4 regions of the Acuticoccus kandeliae genome follow, and region 2 is predicted to be linked to each of the others. Evidence: predicted binding sites of a transcription regulator. Region 2 holds the regulator's gene; each other region holds the start of a gene.
The links. Region 2 encodes LexA, which represses DNA repair genes until DNA is damaged. Its sites were predicted from a motif close to TGTTCNNNNTGTGTTCNG; they were not measured.
Positions count from the first base shown of each region.

Region 1: the regulator LexA is predicted to act here: its motif matches at 3,827-3,844, upstream of uvrA (excinuclease ABC subunit UvrA).
Region 3: the regulator LexA is predicted to act here: its motif matches at 2,541-2,558, upstream of recA (recombinase RecA).
Region 4: the regulator LexA is predicted to act here: its motif matches at 1,759-1,776, upstream of dnaE (DNA polymerase III subunit alpha).

Region 1 covers NZ_QBBV01000004.1:393,480-401,093, forward strand. The annotation lists gene gyrA (DNA gyrase subunit A) at 1-285, opposite strand, end outside; gene DBV35_RS25020 (YceI family protein) at 404-1,060, opposite strand; gene DBV35_RS25025 (protein phosphatase 2C domain-containing protein) at 1,098-1,937, opposite strand; gene ssb (single-stranded DNA-binding protein) at 1,934-2,473, opposite strand; gene DBV35_RS25035 (hypothetical protein) at 2,658-3,746, opposite strand; gene uvrA (excinuclease ABC subunit UvrA) at 3,924-6,803, shown strand; gene DBV35_RS25045 (DUF1127 domain-containing protein) at 6,954-7,118, shown strand; gene DBV35_RS25050 (hypothetical protein) at 7,392-7,614, opposite strand, start outside.
Region 2 covers NZ_QBBV01000002.1:1,098,434-1,106,047, forward strand. The annotation lists gene DBV35_RS17835 (transposase) at 172-528, shown strand; gene DBV35_RS17840 (ceramidase domain-containing protein) at 1,672-2,355, shown strand; gene lexA (transcriptional repressor LexA) at 2,772-3,509, opposite strand; gene DBV35_RS17850 (molybdopterin molybdotransferase MoeA) at 3,656-4,825, opposite strand; gene trpC (indole-3-glycerol phosphate synthase TrpC) at 4,822-6,093, opposite strand; gene trpD (anthranilate phosphoribosyltransferase) at 6,093-7,115, opposite strand; gene DBV35_RS17865 (peptidylprolyl isomerase) at 7,152-7,614, opposite strand, start outside.
Region 3 covers NZ_QBBV01000001.1:304,646-312,259, reverse strand. The annotation lists gene dksA (RNA polymerase-binding protein DksA) at 21-437, shown strand; gene DBV35_RS01420 (ATP-binding protein) at 516-2,519, shown strand; gene recA (recombinase RecA) at 2,627-3,730, shown strand; gene DBV35_RS01410 (RrF2 family transcriptional regulator) at 3,867-4,352, opposite strand; gene DBV35_RS01405 (carboxymuconolactone decarboxylase family protein) at 4,352-4,831, opposite strand; gene hydA (dihydropyrimidinase) at 5,026-6,483, opposite strand; gene DBV35_RS01395 (dihydrodipicolinate synthase family protein) at 6,480-7,430, opposite strand; gene DBV35_RS01390 (flavin reductase family protein) at 7,427-7,614, opposite strand, start outside.
Region 4 covers NZ_QBBV01000002.1:512,490-520,103, forward strand. The annotation lists gene DBV35_RS15085 (lipoprotein-releasing ABC transporter permease subunit) at 1-1,000, shown strand, start outside; gene DBV35_RS15090 (ABC transporter ATP-binding protein) at 1,002-1,718, shown strand; gene dnaE (DNA polymerase III subunit alpha) at 1,937-5,389, shown strand; gene DBV35_RS30545 (Crp/Fnr family transcriptional regulator) at 5,953-6,708, shown strand; gene ccoN (cytochrome-c oxidase, cbb3-type subunit I) at 6,829-7,614, shown strand, end outside.

The DNA.
Region 1 (7,614 bases), on a different contig from region 2:
CATGACGTCGCCGACGACGCGCGAGGACTTCTTGTAGGGCCGATTCCACTCATACCCGTTCTCGTGCATCGTATAGAGGATGCGCCGGTGAACGGGCTTGAGGCCGTCGCGCGCGTCGGGCAGCGCGCGACTGACGATGACGGACATCGCGTAGCCGAGGAACGATTTCTCCATCTCGGTCGTGATGGAGATCCCGGAGATGCCGTCGCCACCCGATGAAGGAGGCGTGCCGCCCGGGTCCTGCGGCCCGCCGGCGCCTGCGTCTGCGGAACTGTCGTCGCTCACGAAACTCTGCCTGTCTGTTGGGAGTCCTCTTTAGCTAGGCGATTCAAGCGCAATTTGCCACCCATCGCGGCGCAACATCCACGCATGGGAGCTGGCCGCGCGGGGTTCGGGCCGCCTGTTAGCCCTGCCGCATCCGTCCGCCGCGCTCGCGCAGCGCCACGATGCGCAGGATGATCTTCGCATCCTTGCCGTAGACGGGGCGCCCGGCGGTGATGCCGAAGGCGGTGCGGTCGATCATGCCTTCGAGGCGCATGACGACGCGGCGCGGGTTCGAGCGCAGCAGCGTGCCGGTGAGCTCGACCGGGCGCGTCACGTCCTTGATGGTGAGGAGGCCGGTCATCACCACGCGATCGCCCTGCACGCTGCCGGTCGTGGATTCAAAGCGGGCGAAGGGGTAGCGGCTGGAATCGAAGCCATACCGCCCCTTGAGGGTGGAGACGCTGGAGGCGTTCTTCGTCGAGACCGAGCCGGTGTCGATGTCGGCCCGCGCGTTGACGATCATGCCGCCCTTGTCGAACGTCAGTTCGCCGAGCTGGAAGTTCATGTCGGCCGCGAGGTTGCCCTTCTGGCCGGGCACCACGACGCGCGCCATCGTCCGGTCGAGGACGAACATGTAGGTCCCCGGCTGGATGTCGGCCGCGCTCGCCGTCGCGACGAGGAGCGGGAGGAGGAGTGCGGCAAGGATCGCGCCTGCGGCACGGCTGAGAGCGGCCGGTATCAGGCGGCGGCTGTTCGGGGCGGCGGGCAGTCCGGCGAGGGCTTCGGTACGCGACATCAACTCAATCCTCCAAAGTTGGCCTTCGGACGATCGGTCAGCCGACCTGAACGTCACCGAAACGGACGAGCAAGGCGGTCGCATCGTCGGAAGGCTTGAAGCGAGGATAGCGCAGCCCCTCGGGGTCGTCGCGCTCGGCCGCGCGGATCGCGGCGAGCGGGCCCGGAAGCCCGCCCCGCGCCGCGTTCACGAGACTGGCGGGCGAATAGAGGCAATAATCCTCCACGGCGGCGTCGAACCCGTCGGTGACGAAGAGGGCCTCGCCGGACGGGGCGGCGTGATGGTGGCGGCGCGCGTGGCGGGCGGCGTCGGCGTCGGGCGCGAAGATCGGGTAGCCGCCCGGCGCGTTCGCCCGGTTGCGCGCGGCGCGCAGGAAGGCGAGCACGTCGGGATCGTCGCGCCGGGTCGCGCCGTTGAGGCGCGCGGCGCTCGACCGCTCCCCCGCCCGGCCCCGCGCGCTCCCGCCATAGCGCGCGACCGCGCCCTCGGCGGCGACATAGAGCCCGCAATCGCCGAGCTCGACGAGGTCGATCCCCTCCCCCGCGAACCGCGCGAGGAGGACGGAGGCTGTGGGAATCTCGTAGCGCTCACGCGGGGCGCGGATGCGTTCGGCGTGGAAGCGGGCCTCCACCTCGGCCGCCGCCGCGACGAGGAGCGCGGCCGGGTCGGGCGCATCGTGCGCCAGCGCGGCGAGCGCCGCGCCGAGCGCGGCCGCGAGCCAGGCCGCGTCGCTCGGTGCATCGAGGAGCGGCGTCTCGGCGAGGCCGGTCGCCCCGTCGATCACCCAGGCATAGGCGCCGCACGCGCCGAATGCGTCCTCGTTCGCGCGGTCAGGGTGTCCGGGCTCGCTGAGCCCGTCGACCACCCGTAGGATCAAAACGGGATGTCGTCGTCGAACGGCTCGTCGGCCGGCATCGGGCGCGGTCCGCGATCGCCGCCGCCGCTATAGCCGCGATCACCGCCGCCGCCATAGTTCCGGTCGCCGCCGCCACCGCCGCCGGCGCCGCCGCCATAGCCGCCGCCCGAGGCGCGGTCGAAGTCGCCGCCGGCAGCACCGCCGGCCCGCGTGTCGAGCATCTGGATGGTGCCGCCGAAATTCTGCACCGCGACCTCGGTCGTGTAGCGCTTCTGGCCCTGCTGGTCTTCCCACTCGCGGGTCTGGAGCTGGCCCTCGACGTAGATCTTCGAGCCCTTCTTCAGATACTGCTCGATCACCCGGCACAGCCCCTCGGAGAACACCACCACGCGGTGCCACTCCGTCTTCTCGCGCCGCTCACCCGAATTGCGGTCGCGCCAGGTGTCGGTCGTGGCGAGACGCAGGTTCGCGATGGGGCGACCGTCCTGGGTGCGGCGGATTTCGGGGTCCGCCCCCAGGTTGCCGATCAAGATCACCTTGTTGACGCTGCCAGCCATCGTCCCGCTCCATTCTGGTTTGCGTTGTCCGTTTCGCGGCGCCGGGACCCATGCCCCGCCTTCGCGCACAACGGGCAGCGCCCCACAAAATCAATCCGACCACCGTCTAACGAGGATGGCGCGGTGCGCCACCCCAGTTCGGCGCGGAGTCACAGATATGCGCCGCCGATCCTCATGTCATGGGTCAGGCGAGACCGGGACGGCGCCGCTTGCGCACCACCTCCGCCGCATGTGCGCGCTGCTGGAAGCGCTCCTCCAGCTCATGCGCGCGCCGCTCCGGCCGCGCCGGGCGCGGCTTGAGCAACGCCCCGAGGCCGAGCTTGCCGAGCGTCTGCGCGAAGGGCTGCGGCGCGCGGTCGACCTCGCGCGCGAAGGGCGAGGCGAGGCCGACGATGCGCGAGGCGGGCGAGCGGTCCCACGCGTCCATGTGGCGCGAGGCGTCCATCATCACCGCCGCGAGCGAGGCGAGCTCCGCCTCAGACAGCTCGACCGGCGGCGACGGCCTATCGGTCGGCTCGGGGAGCACGATCCCGTATTCGCGGTTGAGGAAGGCGAGATGGGGCTCCGCCATCGCCGCCACCATCGCGAGCGAGTGCTCCGGCAACACGTAGCGCGGGCCCGCCACCGCCTCGAAGATGCGGATGAGGCGCTGGGGAAGCGGCGGCTCCTTCGCCGCGCGGTTCGCCGCGTCGATGAGGTGGATGCCGAGGACCGAGAGCCCTTCATTGACCATCACGCGCGTCATCGCGGGCGCGGCCTCAGGCACGCCGATCGCGTCGAGCACGTCGTCCACGATGTCGCCATTCGTCAGAAGCGGCCGCGCGAAGGGCCGCACGATGAGCCCGTCCGCCCCCGCCGCCTCGCGCCAGACCTCGACGAGCGCGGTGAGGTCGACGATGCGCGGATCAGCGATCACCGCCTTCAGGCTGCGGCCGACGCGCACACCCTGGTGCGCCGCGCTGCTCGCATAGCTCACCGGATGGCGAACATAGAGGAGAACGCGCACCCGCTTCGCGTGCTGGCGGAAATAGGCGACGATGTCGCGCGCCTCCTCAGCGGTACATCGCACGAACGTTTCGGAGCTGATCAGCGCCTTCGACGCGCCGCTCGCCGCAATATCGCCCACCAGCTCCTTCAAGGTGCGCGACTGCGCCAGCGGCGTCGGCCGCCCGTGCAGCACCCGGGCGATCCGGTGATGGGTCCGCTGCCGCGTGTCGTAGTGGATTCCGTGCGCGAGGAGGGCTTTCGCGCTGGCAAAGAACGTCGCTTGCAAGGAGCTCGTGCCCGTTTTGGGCTGGCCGATATGCAACGTCAGCTCTTCGATCACGCAACTCGCCTTCCGTAACGTGGATATGGGTCAAAACGAGAACGAATCTCGTTGTCAAGGATTGACCGCGGCGTCCTGGAGCGCCACGTTGCCCTCGGTCCCTCATTTTCAATGCGATAAGCCATGTCAGAGCGCAAGCTCGTCGTCCGCGGTGCGCGAGAGCATAATCTCAAGAACGTCGACATCGAGCTGCCGCGCGACAGCTTGATCGTTTTCACCGGACTTTCGGGCTCCGGCAAGTCCTCGCTCGCCTTCGATACCATCTATGCCGAAGGTCAGCGGCGTTACGTCGAGAGCCTTTCGGCCTACGCGCGCCAGTTCCTTGAGATGATGCAGAAGCCGGACGTCGACCAGATCGACGGCCTCTCGCCCGCCATCTCGATCGAACAAAAGACGACCTCGCGCAACCCGCGCTCCACCGTGGGCACTGTCACCGAGATCTACGACTATATGCGCCTCCTCTGGGCGCGGGTCGGCGTGCCGCACTCGCCGGCGACGGGTCTGCCGATCGAGAGTCAGACGGTCAGCCAGATGGTCGACCGCGTGCTCGCACTGCCGGAGAAGACGCGCCTTTACCTTCTCGCCCCGATCGTGCGCGGGAGAAAGGGCGAGTATCGCAAGGAGCTCGCCGAGCTGCAGAAGAAGGGCTTCCAGCGCGTGAAGGTCGACGGGACCTTCTACGAGATCGAGGACGCGCCGGCGCTCGACAAGAAGTTCAAGCACGACATCGACGTCGTGGTCGACCGCGTCTCGACCCGGCCGGACCTTGCGACCCGCCTCGCCGATTCCATCGAGACGGCGCTGCGCCTCGCGGACGGGATCGCGATCGCCGAGTTCGCGGACGAGAAGGACGGCGATGATCCGCGCCGCATCGTCTTCTCCGAGAAGTTCGCCTGCCCCGTCTCCGGCTTCACCATCGCCGAGATCGAGCCGCGCCTCTTCTCCTTCAACGCGCCGACCGGGGCGTGCCCCACCTGCGACGGTCTCGGCACCACCCTCTCCTTCGAGGCCGACCTCGTCGTCCCCGACACGAATCTCACCCTCGCGGGCGGCGCGATCCTGCCCTGGGCGCGCACGGGCAACACGAGCCCCTATTACACCCAGACGCTCCAGGCCATCTGCGCCCATTTCGACGCCGACATGACGACGCCCTGGCACGCGCTGCCGGAGGCGGTGCGCAACACCATTCTCTATGGGTCGAAGCGCGAGAAGATCAGCTTCACCTACGATGACGGCCTGCGCTCCTACACCACCAAGAAGACGTTCGAGGGGGTGATCACCAATATCGAGCGGCGCTGGAACGAGACCGACTCGCAGTGGGTGCGGGATGAGCTGTCGCGCTACCAGTCCGACGCGCCCTGCCCCTCCTGCAGCGGCTACCGGCTGAAGCCCGAAGCGCTGGCAGTGAAGATCGCCGGCCGGCACATCGGCGAGATCGCCCAGCTCGCGATCCGCGACGCCGCCCCCTGGTTCGGCACGCTCGACGAGAGCCTCACCCCGCAGCAGCGCGAGATCGCCCGCGCGATCCTGAAGGAGATCCAGGAGCGGCTGCGCTTCCTCGTCGATGTCGGCCTCGACTATCTTCAGCTCTCGCGCGGCTCGCGCACCCTGTCGGGCGGCGAGAGCCAGCGCATCCGCCTCGCCTCGCAGATCGGCTCTGGCCTCACCGGCGTCCTCTACGTGCTCGACGAGCCGTCGATCGGCCTCCACCAGCGCGACAATGACCGCCTCATCGAGACGCTGAAGCGCCTGCGCGATCTCGGCAACACGGTGATCGTGGTGGAGCACGACGAGGACGCGATCCTCGCGGCGGACTATGTGCTCGATGTCGGCCCCGGCGCGGGCGTCCATGGCGGGGAGATCGTCGCCCAGGGGACGCCCGCCGAGGTGATCGCCAACCCGAACTCGCTGACCGGCCAATATCTCTCCGGCGCACGGGAGATCCCGCTGCCGGAGAAGCGGCGCGCCAAGAAGAAGGGCCGCGCGATCGAGGTGGTGAACGCCTCGGGCAACAACCTCCACAACGTGTCGGTGGAGATCCCGCTCGGCCTCTTCACCGCCGTCACCGGCGTCTCGGGCTCGGGCAAATCCACCCTCATCATCGAGACGCTCTACCGGGCCGTCTCTCGCAAGCTCAACAAGAGCCGCGAGCAACCGGCCCCGCACGAGACGATCAACGGCCTCGAGAATCTCGACAAGATCATCGACATCGACCAGTCGCCGATCGGCCGCACGCCGCGCTCCAACCCGGCGACCTATACCGGCGCCTTCACCCCGATCCGCGAGTGGTTCGCCGGCCTGCCGGAGGCGAAGGCGCGCGGCTACGGGCCGGGCCGCTTCTCCTTCAACGTGAAGGGCGGGCGGTGCGAGGCGTGCCAGGGCGACGGCGTCATCAAGATCGAGATGCACTTCCTGCCGGACGTCTACGTCACCTGCGACGTCTGCAAGGGCAAGCGCTACAATCGCGAGACGCTGGAGATCGAGTTCAAGGGCAAGTCCATCTCCGACGTCCTGGAGATGACGGTGGAGGAAGGGTGCGAGTTCTTCGCCGCCGTCCCCGCCGTGCGCGACAAGCTGGTCACGCTGCGCGAGGTCGGGCTCGACTATATCCGCATCGGCCAGCAGGCGACGACGCTGTCGGGCGGCGAGGCGCAGCGCATCAAGCTCGCCAAGGAGCTGTCGAAGCGGGCAACCGGGCGCACGCTCTATATTCTCGACGAGCCGACGACCGGGCTGCACTTCCACGACGTCGCGAAGCTCCTGGAGGTGCTTCACCAGCTCGTCGATTCGGGCAACACGGTCGTGGTGATCGAGCACAATCTGGAGGTCATCAAGACCGCGGACTGGATCATCGATCTCGGTCCCGAGGGCGGTGACGGGGGTGGCGAGATCGTCGCGGCGGGCAAGCCGGAGGCGATCGTGAAGGCCCCGCGCAGCCACACGGGCGCCTACCTCGCCGAGCTCCTGGAGCGGCGGACGGTCGCGAAGGACGCCGCCGAATAGGGCGTCGTCCTGCCGCAGCGCAAAATGGATTGGCTGCTATGCGCATTCTCGCGCGCTGAGCAGCCATGCTTCGGCGGGTGATTACGCACTGCACACAAGCGCCTAGATCGGTGGCAACGAAAGTTCCAGACGACTCTAGGAGTTTTAACTATGCTGCACCGCATCAGCCGCGCCCTGCACAATTGGCGCGCATCCGTCGAGACCGCCGAGCAGCTGTCCCGTCTTTCCGACGAACAGCTCCGTGACATCGGCCTGACCCGTGGCGAGATCCCCTTCGTCCTGCGTCAGCTCCAGACCAGCGCCGCCAAGTACTAAGGCGCCCAACGGGACGGCCGGCCGCCTTCGGGCGGCAGGAGGACGATCGAAGCTCACGCTATGAAGGCGTGGGCCTGTCGGCGTCTCGAATGAGACGATAAATCCGTGCCGATCCGGCGGCCCGCCATACAGGCCGGCCGCGATCGGCCCGCCCTCCCCTCGGAGGGCAGGGGTCCGGCTCCACTTTGGGGTCTCAACTACAAAAGAATGCCACGATCGCCGCGCGGCCTTAGACGCCGCGCCGATTCGATCGCCGCCGGGGCGAGGGTAAGCTCAGCTCGCGGCGGACCGGGCGAACCACGTCGACAAGGGCAGCACATTCGGCGGCACCCCGTTGCGGTGCGGCCACGAATCGATCGCCCACGGCGTGCCGCCATCGTCCACGACGACCGCCGTCGCATGCGGGTAGCGGCCGTCGAGGAAGAATCCCCGCGCGACGGGGCTGCCCACCGTGTGGAAGCGCAAGAGCCCGTTCTTGTCCGCCATCATGAGGTAG
Region 2 (7,614 bases):
CTGGTCGATATCCGCAAGGCCGGGACACCCCGCCACCACAACGTCGGGCAGGTGAGATCGCTGGCGAGATGATGGCGATGATCAAGCGCCTCACCCGCCACGTCGCCGAACTCGCGCGCCATGGCACGCCTCATGGACGAGGATGGGACACTCTTCTCACAAGCCCGGCTCATGCGCACCGTCCCCGGCATCGACCCGACGGTCCACGCCACTCTTCTCGGCGAACGTCCGGAGTTCGGCGCGCTCGATCGCCGTCGCATCGCCTCGTCCGCCGGGCTTGCACCGCACGTCCGGGAGAGCGGCACCTGGCGCGGGCACCCGTCGCATCGGGGGCGGTCGCAGCAAGGTTCGCGAGGCGCTCTCCATCGCAGCCATCACGGCGTCGCGACGGATTCCGAGCCTCTTTGCAATGCGCGACCGGATGCGCCCGGAGGGCCAGGCGCGAAGACCATCCTCATCGCCCTCGCCCGCCAACGTCTTGTCACCCACCACGCGATGGAGCGCAACGGGAAGCCGATCGCGACATGACCCGACAACACAGTTGCCCCAACACGCCGGCAACGATCCCATTGGGCAACCATCCGCATTCAGCGCAGAGCTTCACCCGCGGCGTCCGAAACGGCTCGCCGCATCTCGCGCGCGGGCTGGCATATCGTGACATCTGGACGGCCGACAGCGCGTCCAGGTGATCCCACCGACAACCTGTCATCTGCTCGTGGCTGTCCAACCCGACCTGCCCGACCGGCTCGTTTTCGACGACCTCACTCGACGGACAAAGCGGGCGGCTCATTCTGAGCCAATAGTGGGATTTATCTGGTCGTCGTCCTCGATCCGACCAATGCTCGACCGGCGCGCGGTAGATGCGTCCGGCAGAGCGCCTGACGCGAACTCCGTCATGCTCGACATTCTGAGGGCGATCTCGGAGGTGCCGCCCGCTCCAACCCCGTTGGCGGGCATGGAATGTCCGTCGACCCTATGTGGGGATCCGTTGATCGAATGGCCGGGGCCGGTGACAGACGGCAGACGAAGTGTCGCTCTATCGCAAACCTCGCCTCTGGTCCGACGCGAAGTGCGATTGAGAACCCGAGCCCGGCTGGGGCGATCCGACCTAACTATCGGGTGGGCCCGTTGACCGCGTCGCCGAGCATAGACTTTCCGCCGACCCTACGCGGGGTATCGATGATCGAATGGCCGAGGCCGCAGACAGACGGCAGATGACGTGCCGCTCTCACTGGCAAAGTACACCCAGGGGGCGACGCGAAGGGCGGTTGATGAACCGACCGCGGCTGGGGCGATCGGACCCGCATTTGCGTGCGTGCGACGCCTTGCCAATCGCCCGCGAACGCGGCCCAATCGACCGCGCCGCATGGCGAGCCCGGATCTCCAAGTGCGGACGATCGCAGACCTTCCTCCAGCCTGCTCGGAACGCCCGAATCCGTCCTCATACGATGGCAAGGCCCGCCATTGCGGGTGCCTCGCTTCCCCTCACTCGCGCGCCGCCGTCTGCCGCGGGTCGGGCCGCGACGATATGAGGGAGGGCGGCGGGTCGGGGCCGGGGAAAGAATGGCCGGGTCGTCCCTGCGGATCGGGGTCGCGTGTCGGGGCGGCGGCACGGCTCGATGGGTGCGTGGGCGGGCGGATTGATCGCGTGAGGCGTTGGAGGTCGGGGCTGTGAACTGGAACGAGGCGATCGACAATTATTGCGAGCGGCTCGGGCCGGAATTCTGGGCGGAGCCCTGGAATGCGGTGACCAATGCGGCGTTCGTGATCGCGGCGATCATCGCGATCGTCGTCGCGCACCGGCGGGGGCGGCTCGACCCGGCGATCTGGGTGCTGATCACCATCACCGCGCTCGTCGGGGTCGGGTCGTTCCTGTTTCACACCTTTGCGACACGGTGGGCGGTGATGGCCGACGTCATCCCAATCCAGCTCTTCATCCTCGCCTATTTCGTCCTTGCGGTGCGACGGTTCGCGGGGATGGCGTGGTGGGGCGCGGGGCTCGCGACGGTCGGCTTCGTGGCATTCTCCATCGTGGGCGGACGGGTGCTCGACCCGGTCCTCGGGCCGGTCCTCAACGGGTCGGAGGGTTATCTGCCGCCACTCGCCGCGCTCTTCGTGGTGGGGTTTGCGATCCGCGCCACCGTCCACAAATCGGCCGGGACCGCGCTGATGATCGCCGGGTGCATCTTCGCCCTCTCCCTCACCTTCCGCACGGTGGACATGGCCGTCTGCCCCACCTTCCCACGCGGCACCCACTTCCTGTGGCACACGCTGAACGGCGTGCTCCTCGGCTATCTGATGATCGCGATGGCGCGGTTTGGGCGCTTGCGTGGACGCGAGGGCGTCGCGGGCTGACCCGTGCGAGGAGCCCGGGAGCACGTCGCCGCGCCGGGTCGGAAATCACAGGCGGATCGCCTGAAGCACCGCGGTAAGCCATCCGTCCCGCCGCAACAGCGCCAGCGCGGGGCGGTGGAGATCCCCGTACCGCCGTCGGGAGCGCCGCGGCAGCACCGTAGATGCTGCGGCCGCAGTGCCATGCGGCACGAGCGTGCGCGGCAGGTGCATCGCCGCAGCGTCAGGATAACGGCACCAGCGCCGGAAGCCCCGCGACGGCAGCGCCGCGACCGCGTCCGCGCGAGAGGCAGAAGCGCCAGCACTGTCCGGGCCGTCTAAGAAGCGGAGGGATGACCGGCGCACGGTCAGGGCTCCGGCAAGATTGCGGAGGCGCCGCGCCGGAATGCCCTAGGTGACGCCGCCGCGGCAGCGCCCCGTCAGTAGTGGCGCAGCAGGGCCGTCAGGCGGCCCTGGATGCGGACGCGGTCGGCGCCGAAGATCCGGGTCTCGTATTGCGGGTTGGCCGCCTCCAGCGCGATCGTGTTGCCGCGCTTGCGCAGGCGCTTCAGCGTCGCCTCCTCGTCGTCGATCAGGGCGACCACGATCTCGCCCGTCTCGGCGCGGTCGGTCCGCTTGATGACCACCGTGTCCCCGTCGAGGATGCCGACATCGACCATCGAGTCGCCGCGGACCTCCAGCGCGAAATGCTCGCCAGGGCCCAGCATGTCGGCCGGGAGGTGGATCGCGTGGCTCTTCTGCTGGATCGCCTCGATCGGCACGCCGGCGGCGATGCGGCCCATCATCGGGACGTCCACAATGTCCTGCGCGGCGGTGACCGGGCGCAGCGGGGGGCGCTTGAAGCTCGGCGTGACGGGTTCGCGCGGGGGGTGGTTCGACCCCTCGATCACCGACGGCGAGAAGCCCTTGAGGCGGGGCGGCGGGGCGGGCTGTGCGCCGACCGAGTCGGGCAGGCGCAGCACCTCGAGCGCGCGGGCCCGGTTCGGCAGGCGGCGGATAAAGCCGCGCTCTTCCAGCGCGGTGATGAGGCGGTGGATGCCGGACTTCGACTTGAGGTCCAGCGCGTCCTTCATCTCCTCGAACGAGGGGGGGACGCCCGTGGCGCTCATCCGCTGATGGATGAACATCAGGAGATCGTATTGCTTCTTGGTCAGCATATGCGACTTCCGGTCTCCGCAGGGCGTGTGCGCCGCGCCGTCATGTTAGCGAATCGTTTCCGACGAATCGGTGAACACTTTATACACGTTCGTCGTGTGTTCTACAACCCACGGCAAACCGGAACATAGAGTGTCTCAGGCAGGCGCTACAGGCGAATGTACTGACAGGGCTCGCCAAGTTCGGCCGGGGGGGCGTGCGGCTCGCGCACGAGCAGCGCGTCGGCGTGCGACAGGATCGACAGCATGGACGAATCCTGCACGTCAAACGGGATGATTCGTCCGCCGTCGAGCCGTGCGCGCATGTGGTCGCGGCGCGGGCCGTTCTGGCCGACCGCCGCGCCGAGGACCCCCGTCTCGACGCGCGGACCGGGTGACGCGGCACCCTGCATCGCCTCGATGAGGGGGAGGAGAAAGAGCACCGCGCAGACGACGCCCGAGACCGGATTGCCCGGCAGGCCGAGCACCAGCGGGTCGGAGGCGAACATCAGCGGCTTGCCGGGACGCACCGCGACGCGCCAGAAATCGAGGCCGATGCCGAGATCGCCGAGCGCGGGCTTCACGAGATCATGGTCGCCGACCGAGGCGCCGCCGAGGGTGACGAGGATGTCGGCCCGGTCCAGCGCCTCGCGCGCGCGGCGCGCGATCTCGGCTTGAATGTCGGGCGCGATGCCGAGATCGATGCTCTCCCCGCCCACGGACGCCACCATCGCGGCGAGCGTCGGCGTGACGGAGGCGACGATCTGGTCGGGACCGGTCGGAGAGCCGGGCGGGACGAGTTCGTCCCCCGTCGCGAGGAAGGCGATCTTCGGGCGACGGCCGACCGTGAGGGTCGCGTGTCCCCCTGCCCCGGCGAGCGCCAGATGGCGCGGCTGGAGCCGCGTGCCGGCGGGGAACAGCGTCTCGCCCGCGGCAAAATCGAGGCCCATGCGGCGGATATTGTCGCCGGGGGAGACGCGCTCGGCGGTCGACAGCCTGTCGCCCTCGACGACGGCGTCCTCCTGGATGAGAACGCTGTCGGCCTCGTCCGGCACGGGTGCGCCGGTGAAGATGCGCACCGCCTCGCCCGCGCCGAGCGGCGCGCCATAGCGCCGCCCCGCCGCCGATTGGCCGACGACGCGCACGGGGCCGGCCGCGATCTCGGCCGCGCGGACCGCGTACCCGTCCATGGCGGAGGAGGAGAAAGGCGGCTGCGTCCGTTCCGCGACCACCGGCGCGCGCAGGACACGCCCGCACGCCTCGGCGAGCGGAACGCTCTCGGTCTCCAGGACCGGCGCCGCCGCGAGAAGCCGCGCGCGCGCCTCGTCGACGCTGATCATGGGGCGCGCCAGTCTCCCGACCGGCCGCCCGACTTCTCCAGAAGCCGGATCGGGCCGATCGTCATGCCGCGGTCGATGGCCTTCGCCATGTCGTAGAGGGTGAGGCAGGCCGCGCTCACGGCGGTCAGCGCCTCCATCTCGACGCCGGTCTTGCCGTGCGTCTTCGCCCGCGCGGTGACGCGGTAGCCGGGGAGCGTCGAGACCGGGGTCAGCTCCACGCTCACCCCGTCGATCGGGATCGGGTGGCAGAGCGGGATGATGTCGGCGGTGCGCTTGGCGGCCATGATGCCGGCGATCCGCGCGACGCCGACGACGTCGCCCTTCTTGATGTTGCCCGCCTCGATCGCGGCAAGGGTCCCGGCGTCCATCGTCACGAACCCCTCCGCCAGCGCCTCGCGCCCGGTGTCCGCCTTGGCGCCGACATCTACCATGTGGGCCGCGCCCCGCACGTCGAGATGGGTCAGCAGCGTGCCGAGGAGCGCGCGCGTCGCGGCCGTCACGTCCTCCTGGCGCATGAGGCTCTCGCCGACGAGGAAGGCCCGCGCGCCGGAGCCCTGGAGGCGCTGCACGTCGGCGTTCGAGGCGATGCCCGATTCGGAGATGAGGATCGCGCCGTCCGGCACCATCGGGGCAAGGCGCTCGGTGACGGCGATGTCGGTGCGGAACGTGCGCAGGTCACGGTTGTTGACGCCGATGAGCGGCGAGCCGAGCTTCAGCGCCCGCTCCATGTCGCGCTCGTCATGCACCTCGAGAAGCGCGGCCATGCCGACATCGCGCGCGGTCTCGACGAGGGTGTAGGCGGTCTCGTCGTCGACGGCGGTCATGATGACGAGGATGCAGTCCGCACCCCAGACGCGCGACTGCCACACCTGCTCGCGCACATAGAGGAAGTCCTTGCGCAGGACCGGCAGCGAGACGGCCGAGCGCGCGGCGGCGAGATAGTCGGGGCTGCCCTGGAAGGACGGCGCGTCGGTGAGGACGGAGAGGCACGTCGCCCCGCCATCGGCGTAGGCGCGCGCGAGGGCCGGCGGGTCGAAATCGGCGCGGATCAGGCCCTTCGACGGGCTCGCCTTCTTGATCTCGGCGATGAGGCCGGGGCGGCCCTGCTGCGTCGCGTTGCGCAGCGCCGCGACGAAATCGCGGGCGGGCGCGGCGGCCTCGGCCCGGTGACGCCACTGCGCCGCGTCCTCGACGAGACGGGCGGCGCGGATCTCCTCGCGCTTGTAGGCCTCGATCTTGGCGAGGATGTCGGGCGGCGCGGTGTCCATCAGGGGGCCACCGCCTGGGAGACGGCGACGAGCGACTTGAGGCGCTGGGCGGCGCTCCCATCGTCGAGCAGCGCCTCCGCCAGCGTTACGCCCTCGCCGAGCGTCTCGACCTTCTCGGCGACGACGAGCGCGCCGGCGGCGTTGAGGCAGGCGATGTCGCGATAGGCGCTCTTCTTGCCGGCGAGGACATCGCGCAACGCGGCGGCGTTGTGCTCCGCGTCGGCGCCGATGAGGTCTTCCGGCTTGGAGATGGGGAGGCCCACATCGCCCGGATCGACGGTGAAGGTGCGCACCGCGCCCTCCTCCACGGCGGCGACATAGGTCGTGCCGGTCGTCGTCATCTCGTCGAGCCCGTCGGAGCCGTGGACGACCCAGGTCCGCTCCGCGCCGAGCGTCGCCAGCACCTCGGCGAGCGGCTCCACCCACTCGCGCGCATAGACGCCGAGGAGCTGGCGCTTCACGCCTGCGGGGTTCGAGAGCGGGCCGAGGAGGTTGAAGACCGTGCGCGTGCCGAGCTCCACGCGCGCCGGGCCGACATGCTTCATCGCCGCGTGGTGGGCCGGGGCGAACATGAAGCCGATGCCCGCCTTCTCGATGCAGGCGGCGATCCCGATCGGCGACAGGTCGATCCTGACGCCGAGCGCGGAGAGCGCGTCGGCCGCGCCCGACTTCGAGGAGAGCGCGCGGTTGCCGTGCTTGGCGACCGGCACGCCCGCCGCCGCCACGATGAAGGCCGCGCAGGTCGACACGTTGTAGCTGCCCGAGGCGTCGCCGCCGGTGCCGACGATGTCGATCGCGTTCTCCGGCGCGGTGACGCGGGTCATCTTGGCGCGCATCACCTCGACCGCGCCGGCGATCTCCTCGACCGTCTCCCCGCGCACGCGCATCGCCATGAGGAGGCCGCCGATCTGGGCCGGCGTCGCCTCGCCCGACATCAGCACGCCGAACGCGCTCGCCGATTCGGTGCGCGACATTGGCGCACCGGAGGCGACCTTCGCAATGAGGGATCTCAAGTCAGACATAAGACCCCTCTTGCCGCATTGCGTTCGCGCCGTCCATCACGAGCCTTCGGAGAGGCCGATTATCTGCTGCAGAACCGGCTGGTTCACGGTGGCCCCGACCCGCGCCTGCCAGGCGGTGACGAGGTCGAAGAGCACCCCGTTCGCCATCCCGTCATTCAGCGTGGTGCGGATCTGCTGGAGGTCGGCGGCCTCGGCGAAGAAGACCGGCTCCGACACCTCGGCGACCTTGAGGATGATGTGCCGCCCGTCCTCGGCGATGACCGAGGCGGTGTGGCCGACCGGCCCCTCGAAGGCGGCCGCGGGCGCGGGCTGGGGCAGGCCTTCGGGGGGTTGGCCCTGCGAGAAGGGGGCGCTCGTCGCGACGCTCACCCCGTATTTCGCGGCGACATCGGCGAGCGACGTGCCGCCCTCCACCGCGCTCAGCGCCTCCTCGGCGATCTTGCCGAGGCGCTCGGCACGCTCGGCCGCCGTCCACGCGACGAGCACGTCGCCGGTGACC
Region 3 (7,614 bases), on a different contig from region 2:
TGCCGCCGATGAGTACCGTGATGGAAGAGGGGATCGACGAGGCCTATCGTCCGTCAGAGGACGAGCCCTTCATGAACGAACGGCAGCAAGAGTATTTTCGCAAGAAACTACTTGACTGGCGTTCCGAGATCCTACGCGAAGCGAAGTTCACCTTAGAACAGTTGGCCGAACGGGAACGAAATCATCCCGATTTGACCGACAGAGCAACGTCGGAAGCGGACCATGCAATCGAATTGCGGGCCCGTGATCGCCAGCGCAAGCTGATCGCCAAGATCGATTCCGCCCTGGCGCGGCTCGACGAAGGCACCTACGGCTATTGCGAAGAGACTGGGGAGCCCATCGGGCTGCGCCGTCTCGATGCGCGCCCGATCGCGACACTGTCGATCGAGGCGCAGGAACGTCACGAGCGGCGCGAGCGCGTCCATCGCGACGACTGACGGCCTGCGGCGCCTTCGCGCCGCGGGACCTGATCACCGGCCGGCGCGACGGCGCCGCGAATCGGGCATAGTCGGCCCATGGTCGATCTGATCGCAACGGGGGCGCCACGCGAGGGCGTGCCGCCCAAACGCCTTGAAACCGGGTGGCCGACAGGTGTCGCGCTCGGCGGGCTGGCGCTCGCCGCGGGCAATGTCGCGATCACCGGGCCGGACACGATCACCATCGCCGCCTCCGCCCTCGCGCTCGTCGCGGCCGGGGTGAGTGCGTGGCGCGTCGTGCGCCCGGCCGTGCCTTTCGCGCGGCTCGAGGAGCTCGACAAGCCGGTCGCCGTCACCACACTTTCCGGCACGCTCGTCGCCACCAACCGTGCCTTCCAGGCGATGATGGCCGCGCGCGGCCGCCCCGCCCATCCGGACGCCCTCGCCGACGAGGACGCCGCCGCCCTCGCCCTCTTCGCGCTGCGCCGCCGCGCCATCGCCGATGGCCGGGCCGACGGCTTCATCCCCCCGTCCCTCCTCGCCCGCCTGACGCGCCAGGAAGGCCACCTCGTCCACGTCTTCGAGGACGGCGCGCCGCCCGAGGCGCTGACGACGCCGGTCGATGCGAGCCTCGTCGAGATCTTCCCGACCGCCGCCGCCATCGCCGACCAGACCGGCCGCATCCTCGCCTCCAACGCCCCCTACCGCTCGCTCGCGGGATCGGGCGCGAACCTCGCCGACGGGCTGAACGTCGACGAGGCGAGCATCGCCCGCCTCGTCGCGCAGGCCGAGCAGCGCAATGCGAGCCGCGTCGACGCGCCCCTGCGCGACAATCCGGAACGCCGCGTGCGCCTCTCGGCCAAGCCCTTTCCGGGCGCGAAGGGCCGCGTGATCATCTCCGTCTCCGACGTGACGGAGCAGTCAGAGCTCGAGGCGCAGATCGCGCAGAGCCAGAAGATGCAGGCGATCGGTCAGCTCGCCGGCGGCATCGCGCACGATTTCAACAACGTGCTGACGGCGATCATCGGCTTCTCCGACCTCCTCCTCCAGAGCCACCGCCCGTCCGACCCGGCCTTCCGGGACATCATGAACATCAAGCAGAGCGCGCAGCGCGCCGCCGGCCTGGTGAAGCAGCTCCTCGCCTTCTCGCGCCGCCAAACGCTGCGCCCGACGGTGCTGAACCTCAACGACGTCGTCGCCGATCTCTCGATGATGCTCGACCGCCTCCTCGGCGAGACCATCCAGCTCGAGATCAGCTATGGCCGCGATCTGTGGCCGGTGCTCGCCGACCTCAGCCAGATCGAGCAGGTGGTGATCAACCTCGCCGTCAACGCGCGCGACGCGATGAAGGGCGGCGGCCAGCTCACCATCCGCACCCGCAACGTGCCGCACGGCGCACCCGAGGCGGACCGCCCCGGCGAGGGCCTCGACGGCGACGCGGTGCTGATCGAGATCGAGGATGTCGGCACGGGGATGCCGCAGGAGATCCTCGACAAGATCTTCGAGCCCTTCTTCACCACCAAGGCGACCGGCGAGGGCACCGGGCTCGGCCTCTCCACCGTCTACGGCATCGTCAAGCAGACCGGCGGCGCGCTCTCCGTCACCAGCGAGGAGGGCAAGGGCACGACCTTCGAGGTCTACCTCCCCCGCACCGAGGCGGCGGCCGAGACCCGCACCGCGCCATCGGGCGACGAGGCCCGCCCCGGCGCCCGCCCGCCCGGCCAGAATGCCGACCTCACCGGCAGCGCGACGCTCCTCCTCGTGGAGGACGAGGAGGCGATTCGCACCTTCGCGGCGCGCGCCCTCGCGGCCAAGGGCTACAATGTTCTCTCGGCAAGCTCGGGCGTCGAGGCGGCCGAGATCTTCGACGCCGACCCCGATTCGATCGATTTGTTGTTGACCGACGTGATCATGCCGGAGCTCGACGGTCCAAGTCTGGTAAGACAGATCCGCGCGGAACGGCCGGATCTGAAGGTGATCTTCATGTCGGGCTACGCCGACGGCGCGTCTGTGGATGAATTGGGTGACGCGCAATTCCTGCCAAAACCGTTCACGCTCAAGGCGTTGGCGGAGGCGGTGAAGCGGGAATTGGGACGCGGATAGCGTTAACGCAATTTTAAGTTATCGAACAGATTGCGAACGTCTACGTTTTGTGCGATGGTGGGCTTCAACGGGATGGGCATAACGCGATGAAGCGTAAGGGAAATAGCATGGCGCAGTCGGACCTACGTCTGGTTGAGGGCAGCTCGGTGGACAAGAGCAAGGCGCTGACCGCGGCGATCTCCCAGATCGAGCGCTCCTTCGGCAAAGGCTCCATCATGAAGCTCGGCGCGGGCTCCTCGATCGAGGTGGAGACCGTGTCGACCGGCTCCCTGGGGCTCGACATCGCGCTCGGCATCGGCGGCCTGCCGAAGGGCCGCATCGTCGAGATTTACGGGCCGGAATCGTCGGGCAAGACCACGCTCGCCCTCCACACGATCGCCGAGGCGCAGAAGAAGGGCGGCATCTGCGCCTTCATCGACGCCGAGCACGCGCTCGACCCGATCTACGCCCGCAAGCTCGGCGTCCAGGTCGACGATCTGCTGATCTCGCAGCCCGACGCGGGCGAGCAGGCGCTGGAAATCACCGACACGCTGGTCCGCTCCGGCGCGGTCGACGTGCTGGTGGTCGATTCGGTCGCCGCGCTCACCCCGCGCGCCGAACTCGAGGGCGAGATGGGCGACCAGCTCCCCGGCCTCCAGGCCCGCCTGATGAGCCAGGCGCTGCGCAAGCTCACCGGGTCGATCTCGCGCTCCCACACGATGGTCATCTTCATCAACCAGATCCGCATGAAGATCGGCGTCATGTTCGGCTCGCCGGAGACGACCACCGGCGGCAACGCCCTCAAATTCTACTCCTCCGTCCGTCTCGACATCCGCCGCATCGGCTCGATCAAGGATCGCGACGAAGTGACCGGCAACCAGACGCGCGTCAAGGTTGTGAAGAACAAACTGGCGCCGCCGTTCCGTGAGGTCGAGTTCGACATCATGTACGGCGAGGGTGTCTCGAAGACCGGCGAGCTTCTCGATCTCGGCGTGAAGGCCGGCATCGTCGAGAAGTCGGGCGCGTGGTTCTCCTATGACAGCCAGCGCCTCGGCCAGGGCCGCGAGAACTCCAAGCAGTTCCTGCGCGACAATCCGGAGATCGCCCAGGCGATCGAAGCGGCCATCCGCCAGAATGCCGGCCTGATCGCCGAGCGCATCACCGGCACGGCCGAGCCCGACGGCGACGCCGAATATCCGGACGAGGACGGCGAGCTCCCCGCCGCCGAATAAGCCGACCGCGACGATCGCGGACGCGCCCAGCGCACTCTTCGCTCAGGTTGGATCAATCTGAGCGAGGAGCGAAGCGCAAGATATGTGGGCGAGCGCTTCGCCTTCCCGATCTGCCTCGGATCGAGAGGCCCGTGCTTCAGCGCCGGTCCGCGATCCAGTCGCGCGTTTTCTCCAGAATTTCCGCCGGCACCTCCTCCGACACCGCCGTCGCGATGTCGGCGAGCGAGACCGCGGCGAGCTCACGGCGCCAGGCCTTGTCGGCCCGCCACATCGCGCGCGCGACCGGACACGGCGCCGTCTCGCAAGTGTCTGCCGGCCGGCACGGGTTGTTCTTCCGGATCTCGGTGCACACGAAGGTCGGGCCCTTGCCCTCTATCGCCTCGACGATGTCGAGAAAGCTGATCTCGGCCGCGGGCTTCGCGAGCCGGTAGCCGCCAGAGGGGCCGAGCGTGCTCTCCACGAGGCCCGCATGGGCGAGCCCCTGGAGCGCCTTCGACAGATATTCCTTCGGCACCCCGTGCAGCTCGGCGAGCGCCTTGGTGGAGAGGTAGCGCCCCGCGGGAAGCCCCGCGAGGATCGCGCCGCAGTGAAGCGCCCACTCCACCTGATTGCGCAGCTGCATCAGGCAAGGCCCGCCCGCGTCAGCCCGAACGCCTCGTCCCGCGAGCCGGGAACGGTGCGGAAGGCGACGCTCAGCCGGTTCCACGCGTTGATCGCGGACACCGCGAAGGTGAGGTCCGTGATCTCCTTCTCCGAGAACACCTGGCGCGCCTCCTCATAAAGGGCGTCGGAGACCCCCTCTCCGACATGCGCGGTCAGCGCCTCGGTCCAGGCGAAGGCCGCGCGCTCCCGCTCGGTGAAGAGCGGCGATTCGCGCCAAACCGCGACATGGTGAAGGCGCAGCGGACGCTCGCCGTCGATCATCGCCTCCTTGACGTGCATGTCCACGCAGAAGGCGCAGCCGTTGAGCTGCGAGGCCCGAATATCCACGAGATGGCGCAGCGAGGCTTCGATGCTGCTCTGGTTCAGCGCCTGGGCGACGCCGAAGAGACGTTTCGTGAGATCCCCGGAGATCGCGGTGTAGTCGAGGCGTTGCGTCATGTGATCCGCTCCTAATACGGATATTTTTTATCCTTAAGGATATTTGGTATCCGCATTATGACTCGTCAATAGTTGCCACACGGCGTTGGGCACAAAAAAAGCGCGGCAGGGTCTGCCGCGCTGAGCCTCCGCTCGGGAGGCGTTCTCGATGCCGGGGGCGACCGGGCGAGGCCGCCCGGCGCGCGCCGCGGTTCCTAGAGTAGCTCCGCGCCGAAATTCGTCTCGGGCGTCAGTTCCGGCGGGAGCTGCGCCTTGTAGCCCGTCCAGTCGAACGGGGCACGGGCCATGAACGCGCCGTCGCCGCGTGTCGCGCGCAGCGTGCCGTCCGACATCGCGACGCGGCCACGGGTGATCATCGTCTCCGGCCAGCCGGTCAGCTCCATCCCCTCGAACGGGGTGTAGTCCATCGCGTCGTGCATCCCCGACTGGGTGACGACGCGCCGCTCGTCCGGGTTCCAGATCGCGATGTCCGCGTCGCCGCCGACCGCGATGGTCCCCTTGCGGGGATGGAGGCCGAAGATCTTCGCCGCGTTGGTGGAAGTCAGCGCCACGAACTGGTTCAGCGACAGACGCCCCTTGCGCACGCCCTCGGAGAAAAGGAGCGGGGCGCGCAGCTCGATCCCCGGCATCCCGTTCGCGACGCGGTTGAAGGGCGGGTTCGGGCCGGCCGACAGCTTGCCCGACGCGTCGAAACGGTAAGGGGCGTGGTCGGAGGACCAGAGCTGGAGGCTGCCGGCGTGGAGGTGACGCCAAAGGTCCGACTGCGTCTGCGCGTCCCGCAGCGGCGGCGAGCAGCAGAATTTCGCCCCCTCCGCGCCCGGCCGGTCGAGCTCCTCCTTGGTGAGGAAGAGATATTGCGGACACGTCTCGCCGAAGATCGGGTGCCCGTCGGTGCGCGCCGCCTGGACGAGGCGCGCCCCCTCGTCCGTCGACACGTGGACGATGAGGAGCGGCGCGCCGACGAAGTTCGCGAGGCGGATGCCGCGATTGATCGCCTCCGCCTCGGCCGCCGCCGGATGGCTCACCGCGTGAAACTTGGCCTCGGTGTAGCCGCGCTCAACGAGGCGGCGCACCATCCACTTGATCATCGCGTTGTTCTCGGCGTGCGTCATCGTCAGCGCGCCGTGCTCGCGTGCGGTCACGAGGATGTCGAGCATCATCTCGTCCGACACGATCATCTTGTCGTAGGTCATGAAGACCTTGAAGCTCGTCACGCCGTCGCGGAAGGCCTGCGGCAGCTCCTCCTTCAGCACCGTCTCGGTCGGATCGGTGATGATGAGGTGGAACGAGTAGTCGATGACCGACTTCGAGGCGCGCTCGCGATAGAGGGCGAGCACGTCGTGGACGGACTGGCCGCGATGCTGCGCGGCGAACGGGATGAACGACGTGTTCCCGCCGAAGAGGGCGGAGATGCTGCCCGACAGGTAGTCGTCCGAGGTCATCGCCCCGGTCGCCGATTCCTGCTCGATATGGCAGTGGCTCTCGATGCCGCCCGGCAGCACGAGCTTGCCGGACGCGTCGATCGTGTCGCGCCCGTCCGGCAGGCCCCGCGCGATCGCGGTGACGATGCCGTGCTCAATGCCGATATCGGCGGTGAAGGTGTCGGCGGCGGTCGCGACCGTGCCGCCCTTGATGACGAGATCGAAATTCATTCTGCTGCCATGGCGGGAGCGACGCTCTCTAAGGCGCGCTCCATGCGTTGCATGAGCCGGGTCAGTTCCTCGTGCCCGGCGGCGTCGAGCTTGGGACCGGGGGCGCGCGCCGTCGCCGAGCGGATCGCCCCGCGCCGGCGCAGGATCTCCTTGCGCACGGCGAGGCCGAAGCCCGGCTGCTGCTCGTGCCGCACGATCGGCAGATAGGCGTCGAAGAGGTCCTCCGCCCCGTCCGCGTCGCCGGCCTGATGGCGGCGCACCACCTCCACCAGCATTTCCGGATAGGCAAATCCCGTCATCGCGCCGTCCGCGCCGCGCGCGAGCTCCTGCGGCAGGTAGAGCCCGCCATTGCCGGTGAGGATCGACACGCGCCGCGCCCCGCGCTTGGCGGCCGTCTCGCGCACGGCGGTGAGCTTCTGGAGGCCCGGCCAATCCTCGTGCTTCAGCATCACCACCGAGGGCACCTCCTCCACGAGGCGCGTGAAGGCGTCGGCGGAGATCGGCATCTGCGTGGAGAGCGGGAAGTCCTGGAAGACCAGCGGCACGTCCGGCAGGCGGTCGGAGATCGTCTTGAACGCCGCGATGACCCCGGTCTCGGTCTTGTGCCCGGCATTCGGCGCGATCATCACGCCCGCCGCGCCGTGGTCCATCGAGGTCCTGGCGAGGGTGAGGAGATTGTCGAGCCCGGCGTTCGAGACGCCGACGATCACCGGGACGCGGCCGTCGACGCGCTTCAGCACACGGCTCAGCACGCTCACCGATTCGGCGGCGGTCAGCTTCGGCGCCTCGCCCATCATGCCGAGGATGGTGATGCCGGTGACGCCGTGGCCGAGATAGAAATCGGTCAGGCTGTCGAGGCTCGCTTCGTCGAGCGCCCCGTCATCGGCGAACGGGGTCGCCGAGATGATGAAGACGCCCTTCGCGTCCTCGGTCAGGCGATGGCTCATTTGGTCGTCTCCGCACGATCGGCGAGGGTGGTCCAGTCCGGGATCGGCAATTCGTAGGCCTCGCCGAGGCGAGCATAGGACGTCGCGTAGAGGCGGGCCACCGGGTCCCAATGCGGCACCGTGAGGCGCTTGGTCTGTGGGTCGAAAAGCCCGTCCCGCGCGACGATCGCCTTCACGTCCCCCA
Region 4 (7,614 bases), 590 kb from region 2:
CGACCGCATCGCCGCGATCGACGGCGTCGTGCGGGCGATCCCGTTCGTGGAGGGGCAGGCGCTCGTCTCCGGCCCCGTCGGCAATTCGGGCACCATCGTGCGCGGCATCTCGCCGGAGGATTTCCAGAAGCTCGACTTCGTGTCGGGCCGGCTCCTCTTCGGCTCGGCGGAGAATTTCGGCAAGGAGAAGGGCGCGATCATTGGCTCGCGCCTCGCCCGCGCGCTCGGCGTGACGGTCGGCGACGTGATCACGCTGATCAGCCCCGACGGCGCCGTCACCCCCTTCGGCGTGACGCCACGGACGGACAATTACCCGATCCAGGCGATCTTCGAGATCGGCATGTCGGAGTACGACGCCTCCTTCATCTATCTCCCGCTCGAACGCGCCCAGCTCTACTTCAACAAGGAGGGGACGGTCTCCGCGATCGAGGTCTACGCCGAAGATCCCGACGCGGTGGACGAACTGCGCGTCGCGATCGATGCCGCGGCCGGCCGACCGCTCTATCTCATCGACTGGCGGCAGCGGAACCAGACCTTCTTCTCCGCCCTCGTGGTGGAGCGGAACGTCATGTTCATCATCCTGACGCTGATCATCCTCGTCGCGGCGCTGAACGTCGTCTCGGGCATGACGATGCTTGTGAAGGAGAAGACGCGGGACATCGCGATCATGCGCACGATCGGCGCCTCGCGCGGGTCGGTGCTGCGGGTGTTCCTGATCGTCGGCCTCTCGATCGGCGTCGTCGGCACGATCATCGGCTTCTTCCTCGGCACCCTCGTCGCGCTCAATATCGAGGCGATCCGCCAGGGTATCTCCCGCCTCCTCAACACCGAGCTGTTCTCGCCCGAACTCTACTTCCTCTCCCAGATGCCGGCCGACATGGACAGTTCGGAGACCGCCGCCGTCGTGATCATGGCGCTTATCCTGTCGCTACTCGCCACGATCTACCCGGCCTGGAAGGCCGCAAAGACCGACCCCGTGGACGCGCTGAAGGCCGAATAAGGTGTCAGAGACCATTGCGCCCCTCGCGCTCGAGAATGTCGTGCGCACCTTCGATGACGGTGCCTCGGAGGTTCACGTCCTCTCCGGGGCGAGCCTTGCGGTGAATGCCGGCGAACTTGTCGCGCTGGTCGCCCCGTCGGGCGCCGGCAAGTCCACCCTCCTCCAGATCGCAGGGCTCCTGGAGCGTCCGACCTCCGGCTCGGTGCGCATCGGCGGCGTGGAGGCCGGCAAGCTCGGCGACCGCGACCGGACGGCGCTGCGGCGCGACCAGATCGGCTTCGTCTACCAGTTCCACCACCTGATGGGCGATTTCAGCGCCCGCGAGAACGTCGCGCTTCCGATGCGCCTCGCCGGGGTCGCGCGCGGAACGGCCCTCTCCCGCGCCGACGCGCTTCTCGACCGGCTCGGCCTTGCCGCACGGCGCAAGCACCGGCCGGGCGAAATGTCGGGCGGCGAGCGCCAGCGCGTCGCGATCGCCCGCGCGGTGGCGAACAACCCGCGTGTTCTCCTCGCCGACGAGCCGACGGGCAATCTCGACCAGGGGACGGCCGCCTCCGTACGCGATGCGTTCCTCACGCTGTCGCGCGACACGGGCCTTGCCGCGCTCGTCGCCACGCACAACGAGGCTCTGGCTGCGGATCTCGACCGTATCGTCACTTTGCGCGACGGCCTTATCGTTCCCTTAACCAGTTCTCACGAGTCCGTTCCGCACGACTGATTCGCGTTGATGTTCTCGGAACATTCCGCTACCTTCCAATCAGAACATTGGAGGATCAGTCATGCAGCGTTTCCTTTTGGACCTTGGTGCATTCGTGTCGTGCCTGTCGTTCATTTCCGCGTTCTATCTGTGGATGGGGTGGTTCCAGGTCTCCGTCTGATGTGACGGTCTTCGCGTCGGCGCTGTAGGCTCACCCGGTCCGGGCAAAGGAGCGTCTCATGTTCATCCATCTGAGAGTGCACTCCGCCTACTCCCTCCTCGAAGGGGCGATCCACGCGAAGAAGGTCGTCGGCCTCGCGAAGGGCGACAATCAACCGGCCGTCGCCATCACGGACACGGCCAACCTCTTCGGAGCATTGGAATTTTCCGAAGCCGCGTTCGGCGCGGGCGTGCAACCCATTGTCGGCTGCACGCTGCCGGTCCGCCTGCAGGAGCGGATCCAGAACGGGCGGACGATCGTTCCCATCGGCCGCCTGCCCCTGATCGCGGCGACCGAGGAGGGTTTTGCCAACCTCGTCCGCCTCGTCAGCCACGCCTATCTCGTCGCCGAGGGTCAGGGTGCGACCGTCTCGCTCGACGATCTGAAGGCCTTCTCCGGCGAGATCATGGCGCTGAGCGGCTGGATCGACGGTCCGGTCGCCCTCGCCCACCGCTATGGCGACATGGACGGCGCGCGCGCCGTGTTCCAGGAACTCCACGGAACGTTCGGTGATCGTTTCTATTGCGAGCTTCAGCGCCACAACCTCTCGGCCGAGAACGCGTTCGAGGCGGTGGCGGTCGAGCTCGCCTACGACCATGCCGTCCCCCTCGTCGCGACGAACGAGGTCTATTTCGCCAAGCGCGAGGATTTCGAGGCGCATGACGCGCTGATCGCGATCGCGGAGGGCCGCCGCCTTGCCGACGATGACCGGCGCCGCCTGACGCCGGAGCATTATTTCAAGTCGCAGGCCGAGATGGAGGCGCTTTTCGGCGACCTGCCGGAAGCGATCGAGAACACGGCCGAGATCGCGATGCGCTGCTCGTTCCGGCCGCGCAAGCGTGCGCCGATGCTGCCCCGCTTCCTCGCGTCCGAGCGCAAGGCCGCGGGCGAGCCTGAGCCGGAGGTCACGACCGACGAGGCCGAGCTCGCCGCCGAAGCCGATCGGCTGGAGGAGATGGCGCGCGCCGGCCTCGAAGCACGTTTCGAGACGCGCGGCCTCGCCCCCGGCATCGCGCGCGAGACCTACGAGGAGCGCCTCAAGTACGAGCTCGGCATCATCCGCTCGATGAAGTTTCCGGGCTACTTCCTGATCGTCGCGGACTTCATCCAGTGGTCGAAGGCGCACGGCGTCGCGGTCGGGCCGGGCCGCGGCTCGGGCGCGGGCTCCCTCGTCGCCTACGCCCTCACCATCACCGACCTCGATCCCCTGCGGTTCGACCTCCTCTTCGAGCGCTTCCTCAACCCCGAGCGCGTCTCGATGCCGGACTTCGACATCGACTTCTGCCAGGAGCGGCGCGACGAGACGATCCACTATGTGCAGGAGCGCTACGGGGTCGACCGCGTCGCGCAGATCATCACGTTCGGAACGCTCCAGGCGCGCGCCGTGGTGCGCGACGTCGGCCGCGTGCTCGACATGCCTTATGGCAAGGTCGACCAGCTCGCCAAGCTTGTCCCCTCGAACCCGGCGAACCCCGTCACCCTCGGCCAGGCGCTGGAAACCGAGCCGCGCCTCCAGCAGGCGCGCGACGCCGACCCCGAGGTGGAACGTCTCCTCAAGATCGCGCTGAAGCTCGAAGGGCTCTACCGCCACGCCTCCACGCACGCCGCCGGCATCGTGATCGGCGACAAGGCGCTTCAGGAGATCGTGCCGCTCTATCGCGACCCGCGCTCCGACCTCCCGGTCAGCCAGTACAACATGAAGTGGGTCGAGAGCGCCGGCCTCGTGAAGTTCGACTTCCTCGGCCTTAAGACGCTCACCACCATCAACCGCGCGCTCGACCTCATCGAGGCGCGGACGGGCGAGCGGATCAACCTCGACACCCTCCCCCTCGACGACGCGCCCGCCTACGAGATCCTCGCCCGCGGCGAGACGGCCGGCGTGTTCCAGCTGGAAAGCCAGGGGATGCGGAAGGCGCTGATCGGGATGCGGCCCGACACCTTCACCGACATCATCGCCATCGTGGCCCTCTACCGGCCGGGCCCGATGGACAACATCCCGAGCTACAACCGCCGCAAGCAGGGGCTCGAGGATCCGGACTATCTGCACCCCGCCCTGGAGCCGATCCTGAAGGAGACCTACGGGATCATCATCTACCAGGAGCAGGTGATGCAGATCGCGCAGGTCCTGTCCGGCTACTCGCTCGGCGAGGCCGACCTCCTGCGCCGCGCGATGGGCAAGAAGATCGCGGCCGAGATGGCCGTGCAGCGCGACCGCTTCGTCGACGGCGCGGTGGAGCGCGGGACGGCGGCGGCCGACGCCAACCGCATCTTCGACCTCGTCGCGAAGTTCGCGAACTACGGCTTCAACAAGTCCCACGCGGCGGCCTATGCGCTGGTCGCCTATCACACGGCTTTCCTGAAGGCGAACCACCCGCGCGAGTTCCTCGCCGCCTCGATGACGCTCGACATGGGCAACACCGAAAAGCTCGCCGACTTCCGCGCCGAGGCGCAGCGGATGGGGATCGTCGTACGCCAGCCCTCGATCATGAACTCCAAGGCGGAGTTCTCGGTGGAGGACGGCGACATCGTCTACGGCCTCGCCGCGGTGAAGGGCGTCGGCCGCCCCCTCGTCGACCATATCGAGAAGACGCGCGCCGAGGCGCCCTATAAGAGCCTCACCGATTTTGCGAACCGGCTCGACCCGAAGGCGGCGCCCAAGCGCGCGCTGGAGGCGCTCGTCGCCGCCGGCACCTTCGATTGCTGGGTCTCCGATCGCGGCAGCCTCGCGGCCGGGCTCGACCAGATCCTCGGCGTCGCGAACCGCCTCGCGAGCGTCGAGGCCGTGGGGCAGACCGACTTCTTCGGCGCCGCGAGCACGCCCGACGATATCCGCCTGCCGACCAATGTCGTCTGGACCCCGGCCGAACGCCTCCAGCGCGAGCACGACGCGGTCGGCTTCTATATCTCGGCCCACCCGCTCGACGATTATGGCGACGCGCTGCGCCGGGCGGGCGTGCCGCAGTGGCGCCACTATCTCGACGCGGTGCGCCGGGGTGAGGGTGCGCGGCTCGCGGGCGTCGTCATCTCACGCCAGGAGCGGCGCACGAAGACCGGCAACCGCCTCGGCATCATCCAGCTCTCCGACCCGTCCGGCCAATATGAAGCGGTCGCCTTCTCCGACACGCTGGAGGCATGCCGGGACCGGCTGGAGCCAGGCGCCTGCGTCCTCCTCACGGTGACGGCGCAGGAGCGGGAAGAGGGTCTCGCCGTGCGCATCCAGCACGTCGAGCCGCTCGACCGGCTGACCACGAATTCGACCGCCCTCACCGTCTTCCTCAACTCCGCGAGCGCGATCACCTCGATCGACCGCCTGATCGAGGGCAACGGCAATTGCAACGTACGCTTCGTCGCCCTCGTCGACGACGGCGCGCAGGAGGTGGAGATCGCGCTGAAGGAGCCGCGCGCCGTGACCCGCTCCGTGGCGAGCGCGATCAAGGCGATGCAAGGCGTGGTGGACGTCACCTTCGCCTGAGCCGCGGCGCGGCGCGGGCCGGCGTCCGGCGCGACGCCGCCTTGCCCCCGTTGCTGGGCGCACCTCGCGCGGTGCGGTGCCTCAGCGCCGCGCGGCCCGGCACGATCCGCCGCGCTGGCTCAATCGCCGCGTCGCTCGGCGCGCATGGCACGGCACGGCACGGGCCGGCGTCCGGTGCGGCACGGCATGACTCCCGCTGCGGGGCGAACCTCGCGCGGTGCGGCGCCCCAGCGCCGAGTATCCCGGCACGATCCGCCGCGCTGCCTCATTCGCCGCGCCGTTCGGCACGTATGGGCGGCGGGGGCCACCGTCCGCTGCGACGCCGCATGGCTCAGCTGCGGGGCGCCCCTCGCGCGGCGGTGCCTCAGCGCCACGCCCCACAACCCCGTCCCCTGCGGCGTTCCGGCCGCGATTGCATTTCGACTGGTGGTGGCATTGGCCGGGCGGCTGCGCTAGGGATTGGGATTGATCCCGTGTGGATCGCTGCATTCTTGCACTGCTCCCACCGCGCGAAGGCTTGGCCGCGCGCCGGCGTTGGACCGGTGTCGTTCGGCGGAGTCATCGTGAGCATTCAGTCGGCCTTCAATCTGGCACCGCTTCCCTCGGCCTGCTCGCGCTGCGCGATCCGCAGCCAGAGCCTGTGCGGCGCGCTGACCGATGTCGCCCTCTCCGCCCTCAACGGCATCTCGCGCCACCGCCATTTCGCGCCCGGCCAGATCGTCGTGACGGAGGGGGAGCCGGCCATATTCGCCAACGTGGTCTCCGGAATTCTTGTGGAAAAGAAGGGACTTGCCGACGGTCGCGAGCAGATCGTCGCCATGCTCTTCCCCGCCGATTTCATCGGCGACGCGCAGCGCGATTCCTCCGACACCACGGTCCAGGCCGTCACCGCCGTCACCATGTGCGCGTTCGACCGGCAGGGCTTCGAGCACCTCCTCGTCCATCACCCGGTGCTCGCCCATTGCGTGCTCGACCATGCGATGGCGCGGCTCGAGAATGCACGCGAGTGGATGCTCCTTCTCGGTCAGAAGTCGGCGGAAGAGCGCGTCGCGACCTTCCTCTTGCGCCTCGCCTTGCGCCAGGCCGACGCCGGCTGCCGCCACGTCGCGCCCGACATGCTGGAGCCGGGCCTCGAGCTCGAGATCCCGATCTCGCGCGCGCAGATGGCCGCCTATCTCGGCCTCACCATCGAGACCGTCAGCCGGCGCATGACGGCGCTGCGCGATGCCGGCCTCGTCGCCTTCCGCGATGCACGCTCGATCCGTCTCGTCAACCTCGAGGCGCTCCGGAAAGCGGCCGGCGACCAGGATCGGAACTGACAAAATCGCAAGCGTAATGCGCTTGGATGCATTCCAAGATTGATCGAGATCAAGGACCGCGCGAAGCTCCCCGCCTAGCGTCGTTTGCACATTGGAATCGCACCAAGAGGCGGGGAATTTATGGGCCGTTTCGCCCTCATACCCATCTTCGCGGGGATCGCCATCCTCGCCATCGTGGCCGCGGCGTTCGCACGCGACCCGCAGTTCGCCACCCATATGTGGCTCGTCTGCGCGGTCTCGATGATCGTCGTGATCTTTCAGGCCCGGCACATCGAGTGGGAGGCCGACGGCACCATCGCCATGAAGGCGAAGGAGGTCGACGGCTACATTGACGGGCCGATCCGCGCCGGCGTCATCGCCACAATCTTCTGGGGCATCGCCGGTTTCACGGTCGGCGTCCTCATCGCGCTGCAGCTCGCCTTCCCGCACCTCAATGTCGAGCCGTGGTTCAATTTCGGGCGGCTGCGTCCGCTCCACACCTCGGCGGTGATCTTCGCCTTCGGCGGTTCCATCCTCGTCACGACCGCGATGCACGTGGTGCAGCGCACGAGCCACGCCCGCCTCTTCGGCGGCGAGGGCCTCGCCTGGTTCATCTTCTGGGGCTACCAGATGTTCATCGTGCTGGCCGCGACCGGCTACCTGATGGGCGTCACCCAGTCGAAGGAATACGCCGAGCCGGAATGGTACGTGGATCTGTGGCTGACGATCGTCTGGGTCGCCTTCCTCATCCAGTTCCTCGGCACCCTCGTGAAGCGCCGGGAGCCGCACATCTACGTGGCGAACTGGTTCTATCTCGCCTTCATCGTGACGATCGCGATGCTGCACGTCGTGAACAACGCGGCGATCCCGGTCTCGATCTTCGGCTCCAAGAGCTACGTCGTTTTCGCCGGCGTGCAGGACGCACTG